DNA from 3 places in the Pseudescherichia sp. genome. Region 1 is predicted to be linked to each of the others. Evidence: predicted binding sites of a transcription regulator. Region 1 holds the regulator's gene; each other region holds the start of a gene.
What was found. Region 1 encodes CRP, which controls carbon source genes, mostly activating them, when cyclic AMP is high. Its sites were predicted from a motif close to ATGTGANNNNNNTCACAT; they were not measured.

Region 1 (5,476 bases):
GATCGTCTGGCAGCGTCCTAACCTGCTGCTGCTCGATGAGCCAACCAACCACCTCGATCTCGATATGCGCCAGGCCCTGACTGAAGCGCTGATTGAGTTCGAAGGCGCGCTGGTGGTGGTGTCGCACGATCGCCACCTGATCCGCTCTACCACCGACGATCTCTACCTGGTCCACGACGGCAAAGTCGAGCCGTTCGACGGCGATCTGGAGGATTACCAGCAGTGGCTGAGCGACGTGCAGAAGCAGGAGAATCAGCCTGCCGAGGCGGCGAAGGAGAATGGTAACAGCGCCCAGGCGCGTAAAGACCAGAAGCGCCGGGAAGCCGAGCTGCGCACCCAGACCCAGCCGCTGCGCAAAGAGATCGCCCGTCTGGAGAAAGAGATGGAGAAGCTCAACGCCCAGCTGGCGAAGGCCGAAGAGAAGCTTGGCGACAGCGGCCTGTACGATCAGAGCCGCAAGGCTGAGCTCACCGAGTGCCTGCAGGCCCAGGCGAGCGCGAAGTCAGGGCTTGAGGAGTGTGAGATGGCGTGGCTTGAGGCGCAGGAGCAGCTTGAAGGCATGCTGCAAAGTGAGTAACGCGAGGGGGCGAGAGGGTATTGCCCCATTTTCATAAACATAATTTATCTGCACAGGTATAGTATTCAGCAGATCACTGAAAAATAACTCGCACGACATGGCCCAAATAACTCCCTTACTGCTTCCCGCTGCGGCGGAAGATAATGTTGAATTCCGTCCGATGCCGGGGGCAAGCAACCCGCATTTACAGACGATGCTGCCGCGTATTTTGCGCCGTCGTCTGCAGTTTACCGCGCAGTGGCAGCGTCTTGAGCTGCCCGACGGCGACTTTGTCGATCTGGCATGGAGCGAGGATCCGCAGCAGGCGAAAGATAAGCCCCGGTTGGTGGTATTTCACGGCCTGGAGGGTAGCCTGCACAGCCCCTACGCCCACGGATTAATTCACGCGGCAAAGCAGCGCGGCTGGCTCGGGGTGGTGATGCACTTTCGCGGCTGCAGCGGCGAGCCTAACCGCCTGAACCGCATCTACCACTCCGGTGAAACCGAAGACGGCACGTGGTTCTTGCATTGGCTACGCAACACCTTTGGCGCCGCGCCTACCGCTGCGGTGGGTTACTCTCTCGGCGGCAATATGCTCGGCTGTCTGCTGGCTAAAGCTGACGATAGCCTGCCGCTCAACGCGGCGGTGATCGTCTCGGCTCCGCTGGTGCTGGAGGCCTGCAGCCTCCATATGGATAAGGGTTTCTCACGTTTCTATCAGCGTTACCTGCTCAACCTGCTAAAAGCCAACGCCAGACGCAAGCTCAAGGTCTATCCCGGTACCCTGCCGATCGATCTTGCCCAGCTCAAGCGCGTGCGCCGCATCCGTGAGTTTGATGACCTGATTACCGCAAAGGCGCACGGATTCGATGACGCCATCGACTACTACCGCCGAAGCAGCGCCATGCCGGTCCTGCCGCAGATCCGCAAGCCAACGCTGATTATCCATGCCAAAGACGATCCCTTTATGGATCACCACGTCATTCCGGCGGCGGGCCATTTACCCGCTAATATTGAATATCAGTTGACCGAACATGGCGGCCACGTTGGCTTCGTTGGCGGCACGCTGCGCCGCCCTGAGATGTGGCTTGAAAAGCGCATCCCCGACTGGCTGGCACCCTATCTGGAGGCATAGATGATTATTCCCTGGCAAGAGGTTGCACCCGAGACGCTCTACAGCCTGATTGAGAGCTTTGTCTTGCGCGAAGGCACCGATTATGGTGAACATGAGCGTTCGCTTGAGCAAAAGGTTGCCGACGTAAAGCGTCAGCTGGAAACGGGTGAGGCCGTGCTGGTGTGGTCAGAGCTGCACGAGACAGTCAATATTATGCCCCGGAAACAGTTTCGCGAATAACGCTGCGTCAGGCGATCCGCCCTCTTCTGCTGTTAATCAGGGAGTCGTTCGCTATGTCAGCCAAACATCCGGTGATTGCTGTCACAGGTTCCAGCGGTGCAGGTACCACCACCACCAGCCTCGCCTTTCGTAAAATATTTTCCCAGCTGGGTCTACGCGCCGCCGAGGTGGAGGGCGATAGCTTCCACCGCTATACCCGTCCGGAGATGGATATGGCGATCCGCAAGGCGCGCGATGCCGGGCGGCATATCAGCTACTTTGGTCCGGACGCCAACGACTTTGGTCTGCTGGAGCAGACCTTTATCGAATATGGTCACAACGGCACCGGACAGGCACGCAAGTATCTGCACACCTACGACGAAGCCGTCCCCTGGAACCAGGTGCCGGGCACCTTTACGCCGTGGCAGCCGCTGCCGGAACCCACCGACATTCTTTTTTACGAAGGATTGCACGGCGGCGTGGTGACGCCCCAGCACGACGTGGCGCGCCATGTGGATCTGCTGGTAGGGGTGGTGCCAATTATTAACCTCGAATGGATCCAGAAGATGATCCGCGACACCAGCGAGCGCGGCCACTCCCGGGAGACGGTGATGGACTCGGTGGTGCGCTCGATGGATGACTACATCAACTTCATTACGCCGCAGTTCTCCCGCACCCACATCAACTTCCAGCGCGTCCCCACGGTTGACACCTCAAATCCCTTTGCAGCCAAAAATATTCCCTCGCTGGACGAGAGCTTTGTGGTGATCCACTTTCGCGATCTGGAGGGTATCGACTATCCCTGGCTGCTGGCGATGCTGCAGGGATCGTTTATCTCCCACATCAACACCCTGGTGGTGCCGGGGGGCAAAATGGGACTGGCGATGGAGCTGATTATGCTGCCGCTGGTGCAGCGGCTGATGGAAGGCAAGAAGATTGAATAGGGTAATGCGCGACATGCAGGCCCGGTAAGCGCAGCGCCACCGGGCATAAAATCATCCCTCAACCACCTCGTAGGAGTGGGTGATATTGACCGCTTTCTCCAGCATCAGCGCCACGGAGCAGTACTTCTCCGCTGAGAGATCCACCGCGCGGGATACCGCCGCCTCCTTCAGCTCTTTGCCGGTAACGATAAAGTGCAGGTTGATGTGGGTGAAGAGACGCGGCGCCTCTTCCCGACGCTCGGAGGTCAGCTTCACTTCGCAATCGGTCACGCTATGACGCCCTTTCTGCAGGATCGACACCACGTCAATGGCGCTGCATCCGCCTGCCGCCATCAGTACCATCTCCATCGGGCTGGGGGCTTTGTCCCCGGAGTTGCCGTCCATTAAGACCTGATGCCCAGAGGCGGACTCGCCGAGAAACGTTAACCCTTCAACCCATTTTACGCGTGCTTGCATTTTCATCACTCCAGAGTGGCAATTTTCCCGACAGATTACGCGCGCAGAGCAAAACGCGCAACGGAAGGCGACCTGCATCAAGCTGAAGCGAGACACCAGGAGACACACGGCAAAAGCTATGCTAAAACAGTCGGGATGCTCCAGTAATGTATTGACATTATGCAGGTATGCAGAGGACTTCAACCATTACAGGCCGCATGCCTATATTGACGGCCCCCTTCCCAGGATTCGGGAAGCATATGATTGCAACCCCAGCCGCCGGACCCGTCCCGCGACTGGCGCCAGCTTATAACAGAGGATAACCGCGCATGGTGCTTGGCAAACCACAAACAGACCCGACTCTCGAATGGTTCTTGTCTCATTGCCACATTCATAAGTACCCGTCGAAGAGCACGCTGATTCACCAGGGTGAAAAAGCGGAAACGTTGTATTACATCGTCAAAGGCTCGGTGGCAGTGCTCATCAAGGATGAAGAAGGGAAAGAGATGATCCTCTCTTACCTGAACCAGGGAGACTTTATCGGTGAACTGGGCCTGTTTGAAGAGGGCCAGGAGCGCAGCGCATGGGTACGGGCGAAAACCGCCTGTGAAGTGGCCGAAATTTCCTATAAAAAATTCCGTCAGCTTATCCAGGTCAACCCGGATATTCTGATGCGCCTCTCGTCGCAGATGGCACGTCGCCTGCAGGTCACCTCTGAGAAAGTGGGCAACCTTGCCTTCCTCGACGTTACCGGCCGCATCGCGCAGACGCTGCTGAACCTGGCTAAACAGCCAGACGCCATGACCCATCCGGACGGGATGCAGATCAAAATCACCCGCCAGGAGATTGGCCAGATCGTGGGCTGCTCCCGCGAAACCGTGGGCCGTATTCTGAAGATGCTGGAAGATCAGAACCTGATCTCTGCACATGGTAAAACCATCGTCGTCTACGGAACGCGTTAAGCTTTAAGAACGGCGTGTCGCCTCTGCGCACGCCGTTTTTGCTCTCCCCCATGTGGCGCCGGTTAATCTACCACCCTGAAGTTAACTACGCACTGCGGCAAACGCTGGTGCTGTGCCTTCCCGTGGCCATCGGCCTGGCGTTAGGCCACCTGCAGCAGGGGCTACTGTTCTCGCTGGTGCCCGCCTGCTGTAACATTGCCGGTCTTGATACCCCACACAAACGCTTCTTTAAGCGCCTGATTATCGGCGGTTCGCTGTTTGCCGGCTGTAGCCTGGCGGTGCAGCTGCTGCTGGGGGCCAACGTTGCGCTCCCGCTGATCCTTGCCGGACTGGCAATGCTGCTGGGCGTCACGGCGGAAATCAGTCCTCTACACGCTCGCCTGCTGCCTGCCTCGCTCATCGCCGCTATCTTTACCCTGAGCCTGGCGGGCAATATGCCGGTCTGGGAGCCGCTGCTCATCTACGCCCTGGGCACGCTCTGGTATGGCGCATTTAACTGGTTCTGGTTCTGGCTGTGGCGCGAGCAGCCGCTGCGTGAGTCGTTAAGCCTGCTCTATCGCCAGCTTGCCGACTACTGCGAGGCGAAGTACAGCCTGCTAACGCAGCACGCCGACCCGGAGAAGGCCTTGCCACCGCTGCTGACGCGCCAGCAAAAGGCGGTGGATCTCATCAGCCAGTGCTATCAGCAGCTGCATATGCTCGCCGCCAACCAGCATAACGACTACAAGCGTCTGCTGCGGGCGTTTCAGGTGGCGCTGGATCTGCAGGAGCACATCTCGGTTAGCCTGCACCAGCCGGAAGAGGTGCAGAAGCTGGTGGAGCGCAGCCACGCCGAAGCGGTGATCCGCTGGAATGCGCAGGTGGTCGCCGCCCGGCTCCGGGTGCTGGCGGACGACATTCTCTACCATCGCTACCCGACCCGCTTCACTATGGAGAAGCAGATTGGCGCGCTGGAGAAGATCGCCCGCCAGCATCCGCAAAACCCGGTCGGGCAGTTCTGCGCCTGGCACTTTAGCCGTATTGCCCGCGTGCTGCGCACCCAGCGTCCGCTCTATACGCGCGATCTGATGGCCGACCAGCAGCGCCGCCAGCCGCTATGGGAGGCGCTCAAGAGCTACCTGTCGCTGAAATCTCCGGCGCTGCGCAACGCCGCCCGCATCAGCGTCATGCTGAGCGTCGCCAGCCTGATGGGCAGCGCGCTGCACCTGCCGAAGCCCTACTGGATCCTGATGACGGTGCTGCTGGT
Region 2 (5,476 bases), on a different contig from region 1:
GCCCGTCTCTTTGACGTTGGCAAGCTGTTCTATATGTGCGCCTGCCGGGGCGATGACTACACCCCGGGGTACTTCTCTCCAACCAGCCAGACCTGGCTGGATCTGATCCGCGCCACCAGCGCCATCCCCGGCTTTTACCGCAGCGGCGTGATGCTGGACGGGATTAACTATCTTGACGGCGGCATCAGTGATGCCATCCCAGTGCAGGAGGCGGCAAAGCGGGGGGCGAAAACCATCGTGGTGATCCGCACTGTGCCGTCGCAGATGTACTATACCCCGCAGTGGTTTAAGCGCATGGAGCGATGGCTAGGCGAGGGTAGCCTTCAGCCTTTCGTCAACCTCGTTCATCACCATGAGAATAGCTATCATGCGATCCAGCAATTTATTGAGAAGCCGCCCGGCAAGCTGCGGATCTTTGAGATCTATCCGCCACGCCTGCTGAAGAGCATGGCTCTTGGTAGCCGCCTTCCGGCGCTGCGCGATGATTACAAGATGGGGCGGCTGTGCGGTCGCTATTTCCTCGCCACCGTGGGTAAGCTGTTGGTTGACGAGCCACCGCTGCTGCGCCATGCGCCGCGTATCGTCACGCCGACAACGGTGGTGGTGCCGCCTGCGGTGGTGGCAAACGACGCGCTAACGACGCCTCTGGTCGATGCCCCCCAGGCCAACGATACGACGTTCAGTAAAGAGAGTTCGGCATGATGCAGCGCTTTATCGATACCCACTGCCACTTTGACTTTCCACCCTTTACCGGCGATGAGGCGCAGAGCCTTGTCAAAGCCAGTGCCGCGGGCGTTGAAGCAGTGATCGTTCCCGCCGTCGAAGCCGCTCATTTCTCCCGCGTACTGGCGCTGGCGGAGCGGTTTGAGGCTGTCTATGCCGCGCTCGGACTACACCCCATCGTAATTGAAAACCATACCCCGGCATGCATCGACAGGCTGACAGATCTGCTTGCCGCACGGCCTACCCGGCTGGTGGCGGTGGGGGAGATAGGTTTAGATCTCTATCGCGAGGATCCGCAGTTTGATAAGCAGGAGCAGCTGCTCGATGCGCAGCTCCGGCTGGCAAAGCGCTACGATCTGCCGGTGATCCTCCACTCCCGGCGCACTCATGACAAGCTGGCGATGCACCTCAAGCGTCATAGCCTGCCGCGCACCGGCGTGGTACACGGTTTTGCCGGCAGCCTGCAACAGGCCCAGCGCTTCGTTGAGATGGGCTACCGGATTGGCGTCGGGGGCACGATCACCTATCCGCGGGCGAGTAAGACCCGCGACGTCATTGCCCACCTGCCGCTCTCTTCTTTACTGCTGGAAACAGACGCGCCGGATATGCCCCTCAACGGCTTCCAGGGGCAGCCTAACCGCCCCGAGCAGGCCGCCCGCGTATTTAGCACACTTTGTGAGCTACGCCCGGAATCGCCTGACGAGATTGCTGCTACGCTGCTAGATAATACGTATCAAACGTTTATGTGAAAATTTTATCATTTTTCTCCCGCTAAGAGGCAATCTACGGCGAGCTGTCGCGTTTGGCAGGGCTGTTATGTTAGAATTATAACATGCCAGCCGTTCCGGACCGCTCGGTAATGAACGGCGTAGATAGTGATGTACTTCACAATAATATCGTGCAACTTTGCATGACGTTTTCATTAACTGTGATGTGCGTCGAAGTGTCGTGGCGGGAGGATGTTAGAATAGTAACAGACCCGCCCGGTTAACCGATGAACCGGCAAACGCCGTCTTCAGCTTCTGGAGAGTGTTATGACTGATTTAACTGCAAGCAGCCTGCGTGCATTGCAACTGATGGATTTGACCACCCTGAACGACGATGACACCGATGCGAAAGTGATCGCTCTGTGTCACCAGGCGAAAACCCCGGTGGGCAACACCGCGGCTATCTGCATCTATCCGCGCTTTATTCCGATTGCGCGTAAGACGCTGAAAGAGCAGGGCACGCCGGAGATCCGCATCGCGACGGTCACCAACTTCCCGCACGGCAATGACGATATCGAGATCGCGCTGGCAGAGACGCGCGCGGCTATCGCCTACGGCGCGGATGAGGTAGATGTGGTGTTCCCTTATCGGGCGCTGATCGCCGGTAACGAGCAGGTCGGTTTCGATCTGGTGCAGGCCTGTAAAGCCGCCTGTGCTGAAGCTAACGTGCTGCTGAAGGTGATCATTGAGACCGGCGAGCTGAAAGAGGAAGCGCTGATCCGTAAAGCCTCTGAGATCGCCATCAAGGCGGGCGCGGACTTCATCAAAACGTCCACCGGTAAAGTGCCGGTTAACGCCACCCCAGAGAGCGCGCGCATTATGCTGGAAACCATCCGCGATCTGGGCGTCGAGAAAACCGTAGGCTTCAAACCGGCGGGCGGCGTACGCACGGCGGAAGATGCCGCGCAGTTCCTCGCCATCGCCGACCAGCTGTTCGGTGCTGAGTGGGCTGACGCACGCCACTACCGCTTTGGCGCATCCAGCCTGCTGGCGAGCCTGCTGAAGGCCCTCGGCCACGGCGACGGCAAAAGCGCAAGCAGCTATTAATCAACACCGTTGGGCCTCTCCGTAGGCCCGATAAGCGGAGCGCCATCGGGCGTATGCCGGTGGCCTTCGCGCCAGCTCATCAAGGGGGTTACCTTGTTTCTCGCTCAAGAAATTATTCGAAAAAAACGCGATGGCCACGCCCTCAGCGACGAAGAGATTCGCTTTTTTATCAACGGCATTCGTGATAACACCGTTTCAGAAGGTCAGATCGCCGCGCTGGCAATGACCATCTTTTTCCACGACATGGCCATGCCGGAGCGTGTCTCCCTGACGATGGCGATGCGCGATTCGGGTACGGTGCTGGACTGGAAAAGCCTCAGCCTGAACGGCCCGATTGTTGATAAGCACTCTACCGGCGGCGTGGGCGACGTGACCTCCCTGATGCTCGGTCCGATGGTGGCAGCCTGCGGCGGCTACGTACCGATGATCTCTGGACGCGGTCTGGGCCACACCGGTGGCACCCTCGACAAGCTGGAGGCCATCCCTGGTTTTGACATCTTCCCGAGCGACAGCCGCTTCCGGGACATTATTAAGGACGTTGGCGTCGCGATCATCGGGCAGACCAGCTCTCTCGCCCCGGCGGACAAGCGCTTCTACGCTACCCGCGACATTACCGCCACGGTTGACTCTATTCCGCTGATCACCGCCTCCATTCTGGCGAAAAAGCTGGCCGAAGGGCTGGATGCGCTGGTGATGGATGTGAAAGTGGGCAGCGGGGCGTTTATGCCTACCTATGAACTTTCCGCCGCGCTGGCCGAAGCTATCGTCGGCGTCGCCAATGGCGCGGGCGTACGCACCACGGCTCTGCTGACCGATATGAACCAGGTTCTGGCCTCCAGCGCCGGTAACGCGGTAGAAGTGCGTGAGGCGGTGCAGTTCCTTACCGGCGAGTACCGCAACCCGCGCCTGCTCGATGTCACTATGGCGCTGTGCGTGGAGATGCTGATCTCCGGCAAGCTTGCTCGTGACGATGCCGATGCTCGCCAGCAACTGCAGGCGGTGCTGGATAACGGCAAAGCGGCAGAGGTGTTTGGCCGGATGGTAGCCGCGCAAAAAGGCCCGGCTGACTTCGTCGAGAACTACGCGAAGTACCTGCCGACGGCGACCCTCAGCAAGGCGGTCTACGCCGATACCGAAGGGTTTGTCTCGGCGATGGATACCCGTGCGCTGGGCATGGCGGTGGTGTCGATGGGCGGCGGTCGTCGCCAGGCCTCTGACAGCATTGACTACAGCGTGGGCTTCACCGATATGGCGCGTCTGGGCGACAGCGTTGACGGCCAGCGGCCGCTGGCGGTGATCCACGCCAAAGACGAGGCCAGCTGGCAGGAAGCGGCGAAGGCCGTGAAGTCCGCCGTGACGTTAGACGATCAAGCTCCCGAAACCACGCCAACCGTCTATCGTCGTATTACTGAATAGCTGTATACTGATCTGATCGATTTTTTATGAAGCACTAGTACGGAGAAAATATGAAACGTGCATTTATTATGGTGCTGGATTCTTTCGGCATCGGCGCTACCGAAGATGCGGAACGTTTTGGCGATGCAGGCTCTGATACGCTCGGCCATATTGCCGAAGCCTGTGCCAAAGGCGAAGCTAACACGGGTCGCCAGGGCCCGCTAAACCTGCCTAATTTAACCCGTCTCGGCCTGGCAAAAGCGCATGAAGGCTCAACCGGAACCATTCCTGCGGGGATGGACGGTAACGCAGAGATCGCTGGCGCTTACGCATGGGCGCACGAGCTCTCCTCCGGGAAAGATACGCCGTCGGGCCACTGGGAGATTGCCGGCGTGCCGGTTCTCTTTGACTGGGGCTACTTCTCCGACACCGAGAACAGCTTCCCACAGGAACTGCTCGACAAGCTGGTAGAGCGTGCCGGATTACCGGGTTACCTGGGCAACTGTCACTCCTCCGGGACGGTCATTCTGGATCAGCTCGGTGAAGAGCATATGAAAACCGGCAAGCCGATTTTCTATACCTCAGCGGACTCGGTATTCCAGATTGCCTGCCATGAAGAGACCTATGGTCTGGATAAGCTCTACGCGCTGTGTGAAATCGCCCGTGAAGAGCTGACCGAAGGCGGCTACAACATCGGCCGCGTTATTGCGCGTCCGTTTGTTGGCGACAAGGCGGGTAACTTCCAGCGTACCGGTAACCGTCACGATCTGGCGGTAGAGCCGCCGGCGCCGACCATTCTGCAGAAGCTGGTGGAAGAGAAAGATGGCCATGTCGTATCGGTAGGTAAAATCGCCGATATCTATGCCCACGTCGGTATCACCAAAAAAGTGAAAGCCACCGGCCTGGACGCGCTGTTTGACGCTACCGTTAAAGAGATGAAGGAAGCGGGTGATAACACCATCGTGTTTACCAACTTCGTTGACTTCGACTCTACCTGGGGGCACCGTCGCGACGTTGCGGGTTATGCGGGCGGCCTTGAGCTGTTCGACCGCCGTATGCCGGAGCTGTTAGCCCTGGTAGAGGAGGGTGACATCATCATCTTCACCGCTGACCACGGCTGCGACCCGACCTGGACCGGTACGGACCACACCCGCGAGCATATCCCGGTGCTAATCTACGGCCCGAGCGTCAAGCCTGGCTCGCTGGGCCACCGTGACACCTTCGCGGATATCGGCCAGACGCTGGCATCGTACTTCGGTACGTCGCCAATGGAATATGGCAAAAACATGCTGTAATGCTTTTGCCCGGCGGCGCTGCGCGTGCCGGGCCTTCGGATCCTGTAGGCCGGATAAGGCGTAGCCGCCATCCGGCGCAAAAATGTATAAAAAGGAATGAAAATGGCAACTCCCCACATTAATGCCGAAATGGGCGACTTCGCTGACGTTGTGCTGATGCCGGGCGATCCGCTGCGTGCTAAACATATCGCGGAAACCTTCCTCGAAGAGGTACGCGAAGTAAATAACGTGCGCGGTATGCTGGGCTAC
Region 3 (5,476 bases), on a different contig from region 1:
AGAGATGGCGCACCGGCTCCAGCCTGCGCTCAAATAGCACGATTAGCGCCTGCTGCGCCGTGGCCCAGGCGGCGAGGCGTTCGAGCATCTGCTGCGTGGCCTGAGGCGTCAGGCGGCTGAAGGCCTCATCCAGCAGCAGAATTTTGGGCTGCATTGCCAGCGCGCAGGCAATCACCACGCGTTGCGTCTCGCCACCGGAGAGCGTCGCCGGGTGACGGTGGCGCAGCGGCTGGCAGTCGGTCAGGGTCAACGCTGCGTCAATGCGGGCAAGGATCGTCTCCTCGTTCAGACAGAGGTTTTCCGGCCCGAAGGCTATCTCCTCCTCCACGCTGAAGGTGCAGCCCGAGAGCTGGAGATAGGGCGACTGCTGCACCAGCTGAATGGTCTGCGCCTGCGCCGCGAGGGAAAGCGTGCCGATGGGCTGCCCAAGCAGGCTGCCGGAGCCGCTAACGGTGCCGGGAAGAAAATCCGGGTACCAGCCCGCCATCAGCTGCGCCAGGGTGCTTTTCCCGCTGCCGTTGCCGCCGATAATCGCCACTACGCCGGGGAAAGGGTAATGAAAATTGAACGTCCTCTGCGGGGACGCGCTGGCGTGCAACGGCTGATAGGCGAAGTTCTCTAACGTAACCATAGCCATACGCCTGCCTCCGCGACGATCAGCGCTACCATGCCGTAGCGTACGGCGCGTTGAAATGCGCTGTCCTTCGGTGCCCATAGCGTGGTGCGGGTACGATGCAGGCGAAAGGCCCGCATATCCAGCGCCGCGCCGCGTACGGCGAGATCGTTAAGCGCGCCCTGCGTCAGGGGCAGCACCAGGGCCGGGATCGCCCGCAGCCGCTGATACCAGCGCCCATCCAGCGGCACGCCCCGAGCTCGCTGGGCTTCATGAATACTGCCTAAACGGTGCTTAAGCTGCTCGACGATCAATAGCGGTCCAGAAAGCAGGTAGGCGAGGCCCGGCGGCAGGCGGCTGGCAAACAGGGCACGAATAAACTGTGGTACCGGCACACAGTGCATCCAGAGCTGGGCGGTCGAGACGATTGCCAGAATACGCAGCCATAGCGTAATGGCCTGCATCCAGCGCTGAGGGTTGCGGGGCTGGCCGCTAAGCCATTCAGCCAGCCAGCCGCCATGCACCAGCCAGAGTCCCGCTCCCAGGGAGAGCATTAGCCAGCCGACATAGCGCGCCCGCCTGCGGGTGGCGCGAAAAATCAGCAGGCTGGCAAAGGCGGCTGCGCTCCAGGCGGTGAGCGGTGTACCTGCGGGTATCAGCAGCGTAGAGAATGCGGCGAGGCCCCACAGCGTAAGCGATGTAAAGGGGTGCATCTAACGTACGGCGGCCATAGTGGGGAAGTGGCGCGTGGTACGTAAGGGCAGCTGGCGCAGCAGGAGCCAGACCACGATCGCCGTGAGGATCTTATCCACCAGGTTGGCCCCCAGAACGGTAATCGCGACTGACTCAAGGAGATCCTGGCCCATCGAGTGCATCCAGGCGACAAAGAGATCGGCTCCGCTGCCGGTCACGCCGCCGAACAGCGCGGTGCGGATCGGTACGGCCACCACCGTGACCGCGAGCGTAATGATGACGCCGCTGACGATCACCTTCGGCAGAGTGCGGAACCAGCCCAACCGTGCCAGCCAGCCGGCCACCAGCCCAATCACCATCGCCACCGGGGCAAAGGCAGCGGCAATCGGATCGGTGAGCAGTCCCCAGAGCAGGTTGGTCAGCAGGCCGGTAAGCATACCGATAAACGGCCCCAGCAGTACGGCGCTAATCAGCGTGCCGATGGAGTCGAGGAAAATTGGCAGCTTTAGCAGGCTAATCAGCTGGCCTCCAATCATATTGATGGCGATGGAGATAACAATCAGTGCCAGCGTCTGGCTGGCGAGTTGGCGACGTGCCATAGCGACCTCGTTGGGTTAGGAAAATTAGCGCGGGTTAATGACCAGCTCGTCATAGCCGGAAACGGGGCAGGGCTGGCGGCTAAAAGCAAGCGTGGTCAGCTCGCCAATCACCACTTCAAGCGTGGTGCGTACGGTACAGCCAGGCATCACGTGCCCGCCGGTCATTGCGCCATGCTCATCGGCCACGCTGAGGTGCAGATGCTCACCTGCCCGCTCCAGCGTGCCGCCAAGAGAGATGACCTCAAAGGTGCCACTTAAATATGTCGTCTCATCGCGCGCGGCGAAGCGCAGCGCAACGTCCGTCAGGCTGCCGGTGCAGCCGGCAATCCAGGCGGCCTGCAGGGCGTGACGCTGGGTAAACGCACGCAGGGCAGCGAGCAGCTCGTCGCCGGGGAGCAGACGCAGAGCATAGAAGCGTGCGCCGGATTGAGGAATGCCGGGGGTCATGATCATAGGCCTCGTTAACGCCGAAGTGGCAACGATGATAAGAGCGACAGCGATCGGGTTTAATGATGTATATCAGGAAAAGGCCGCGGCCGATGGCAGATTTGCGTATAAAGGAATACGGATCCTGGCAATGGAATAATTCTGCCGCAGGTTTGCGATAAAGTGTGATGCAGATCAGATAACTGGCTTAACGCCACGGCGACACATTCCCTTTATTCCGCGTTTCGCTTACTCTAGCTGAAGCGTTTCAGTCGAAATTCTGTTCGACATTTAACCATTTAGTCACAGTTTGTGACAGGCGAGGTTTCCCTGACTATGCCGCTGCATTACTCTGTCAGCCATCGACTCAGGGATAGCTTTGCAGGAGACTTATGACCCTACGCATTGCGATAAATGGCTTCGGTCGCATCGGGCGTAACGTGGTTCGTGCTTTGTATGAATCCGGACGCCGGGCGGAGATCGCCGTAGTGGCCATCAACGAGCTGGCGGACGACGCAGGCATTGCGCATCTGTTGAAGTATGACACCAGCCACGGCCGCTTTAGCCAGCGTGTTCATCACGAGGGCGGACAGCTGTTTGTCGGCCATGACGCGATCCGTCTTCTGCACGAGCCCACTATCGAGGCGCTGCCCTGGCGCGAGCTGGCGGTCGATGTCGTGCTGGACTGCACCGGCGTCTACGGCAATCGTCAGCACGGCGAGGCGCATCTGGCCGCCGGTGCGAAGAAGGTCCTCTTTTCCCATCCGGGCAGCAGCGATCTCGATGCCACCGTGGTCTTTGGCGTCAATCAGGACGATCTGCGTCCGGACGACCGCCTTGTCTCTAACGCCTCCTGTACCACCAACTGCATCATTCCGGTAATCAAGCTGCTTGATGACGCTTTTGGCATTGAGTCGGGTACGGTCACCACCATCCACTCGGCGATGCACGATCAGCAGGTGATCGACGCTTATCACCCGGACCTGCGACGCACGCGCGCGGCTAGCCAGTCAATCATTCCGGTGGATACCAAGCTTGCGGCAGGTATTACGCGCTTCTTTCCTAAATTTAACGATAAATTTGAAGCCATTGCCGTACGCGTACCGACAATCAATGTGACGGCAATCGACCTCAGCGTAACGGTAAACAGTCCGGTAAATGCCTACCAAGTCAACCACTTGCTGCAAAAGGCGTCACAGGAAGCATTTCATGGTATAGTTGACTATACGGAATTACCGTTGGTCTCAACTGATTTTAACCACGATCCGCACAGCGCCATTGTTGATGGCACACAGACGCGGGTCAGCGGTGCACATCTGATCAAAACGCTGGTCTGGTGTGATAACGAATGGGGTTTCGCTAACCGAATGCTCGACACGACGTTAGCGATGGCCGCTAAAGGTTTTAGGTAGGACGTTTCTTGCGTCTGCAAAACTTTAAGAATCAACGAGAGGATTCACCATGTCTGTAATTAAGATGACCGATCTGGATCTAGCTGGTAAACGCGTTTTTATCCGTGCGGATCTGAACGTACCGGTTAAAGATGGTAAAGTAACTAGCGATGCGCGTATTCGTGCCTCCCTGCCGACTATCGAACTGGCCCTGAAACAGGGTGCAAAAGTGATGGTCACCTCTCACCTGGGTCGTCCGACCGAAGGCGAGTACAACGAAGAATTCTCTCTGCTGCCGGTTGTTAACTACCTGAAAGATAAACTCTCCAACCCGGTACGTCTGGTGAAAGAGTACCTGGACGGCGTGGAAGTCGCTGAAGGTGAGCTGGTCGTGCTGGAAAACGTTCGCTTCAACAAAGGCGAGAAGAAAGACGACGAAACCCTGGCGAAAAAATATGCCGCCCTGTGCGACGTCTTCGTGATGGATGCATTCGGTACCGCTCACCGCGCGCAGGCTTCTACCCACGGCGTGGGCAAGTTTGCTGATGTTGCGTGCGCAGGCCCGCTGCTGGCAGACGAACTTGAGGCGCTGGGTAAAGCGCTGAAAGAGCCGGCTCGCCCGATGGTGGCTATCGTTGGCGGCTCTAAAGTCTCCACCAAGCTGACCGTGCTTGACTCCCTGTCAAAAATCGCTGACCAGCTGATCGTCGGTGGCGGCATCGCCAACACCTTCGTTGCCGCTCAGGGCCACAACGTGGGCAAATCCCTGTACGAAGCCGACCTGGTGGACGAAGCGAAACGCCTGCTGCAGACCTGCGATATTCCGGTCCCGACCGATGTCCGCGTTGCCACTGAATTCTCCGAAACCGCGACCGCGACCCTGAAATCTGTTAACGACATCAAAGATGAAGAGCAGATTCTGGATCTGGGCGATGTTTCCGCTGAGAAACTGGCTGAAATCCTGAAAAACGCCAAAACTATTCTGTGGAACGGCCCGGTAGGCGTTTTTGAGTTCCCGAACTTCCGTAAAGGTACTGAGATCGTGGCTAACGCTATCGCTGACAGCGAAGCGTTCTCTATCGCAGGTGGCGGTGATACCCTGGCGGCGATCGACCTGTTCGGCATCGCTGACAAAATTTCCTACATCTCCACCGGTGGCGGCGCGTTCCTTGAATTCGTGGAAGGCAAAGTGCTGCCAGCCGTAGCGATGCTCGAAGAGCGCGCTAAGAAGTAATGCCTGAGCAGGCGGCTCGCTCCGCCTGATTTCAGACCCGTTTTCTGTAAATACAGGATTTACAACATGTCTAAAATTTTTGATTTCGTAAAACCAGGCGTGATCACCGGTGATGACGTTCAGAAAGTATTCCAGGTAGCTAAAGAGAACAACTTTGCTCTGCCAGCCGTTAACTGCGTGGGTACCGACTCTATCAACGCCGTTCTGGAAACCGCAGCGAAGGTAAAAGCGCCGGTTATCGTTCAGTTCTCTAACGGTGGTGCTGCATTTATCGCCGGTAAAGGCTTTAAAGGCGAAGGCCAGCAGGCCGCTATCCTGGGTGCTATCTCTGGTGCCCATCACGTTCACCAGATGGCTGAGCACTACGGCGTGCCGGTGATCCTGCACACTGACCACTGCGCGAAGAAACTGCTGCCGTGGATCGACGGTCTGCTGGATGCAGGTGAAAAGCACTTTGCCGCTACCGGTAAACCGCTGTTCTCCTCCCACATGATTGACCTCTCTGAAGAGTCACTGGAAG

Region 2: the regulator CRP is predicted to act here: its motif matches at 1,597-1,614, upstream of deoC (deoxyribose-phosphate aldolase).
Region 3: the regulator CRP is predicted to act here: its motif matches at 2,515-2,532, upstream of epd (erythrose-4-phosphate dehydrogenase).

The regions. Positions count from the first base shown of each region.
Region 1 is NZ_DAMBWA010000003.1:407,172-412,647, reverse strand. It holds gene RTX96_RS06720 (ABC transporter ATP-binding protein) at 1-577, shown strand, start outside; gene RTX96_RS06715 (hydrolase) at 675-1,691, shown strand; gene RTX96_RS06710 (YheU family protein) at 1,692-1,910, shown strand; gene RTX96_RS06705 (phosphoribulokinase) at 1,964-2,833, shown strand; gene RTX96_RS06700 (OsmC family protein) at 2,885-3,289, opposite strand; gene crp (cAMP-activated global transcriptional regulator CRP) at 3,598-4,230, shown strand; gene RTX96_RS06690 (YccS/YhfK family putative transporter) at 4,281-5,476, shown strand, end outside.
Region 2 is NZ_DAMBWA010000009.1:6,449-11,924, forward strand. It holds gene RTX96_RS13165 (patatin family protein) at 1-702, shown strand, start outside; gene RTX96_RS13170 (TatD family hydrolase) at 699-1,472, shown strand; gene deoC (deoxyribose-phosphate aldolase) at 1,758-2,537, shown strand; gene deoA (thymidine phosphorylase) at 2,631-3,953, shown strand; gene deoB (phosphopentomutase) at 4,004-5,227, shown strand; gene deoD (purine-nucleoside phosphorylase) at 5,330-5,476, shown strand, end outside.
Region 3 is NZ_DAMBWA010000009.1:79,366-84,841, forward strand. It holds gene RTX96_RS13510 (ATP-binding cassette domain-containing protein) at 1-631, opposite strand, end outside; gene RTX96_RS13515 (energy-coupling factor transporter transmembrane component T) at 619-1,326, opposite strand; gene RTX96_RS13520 (ECF transporter S component) at 1,327-1,905, opposite strand; gene RTX96_RS13525 (PPC domain-containing DNA-binding protein) at 1,930-2,352, opposite strand; gene epd (erythrose-4-phosphate dehydrogenase) at 2,724-3,743, shown strand; gene pgk (phosphoglycerate kinase) at 3,793-4,956, shown strand; gene fbaA (class II fructose-bisphosphate aldolase) at 5,023-5,476, shown strand, end outside.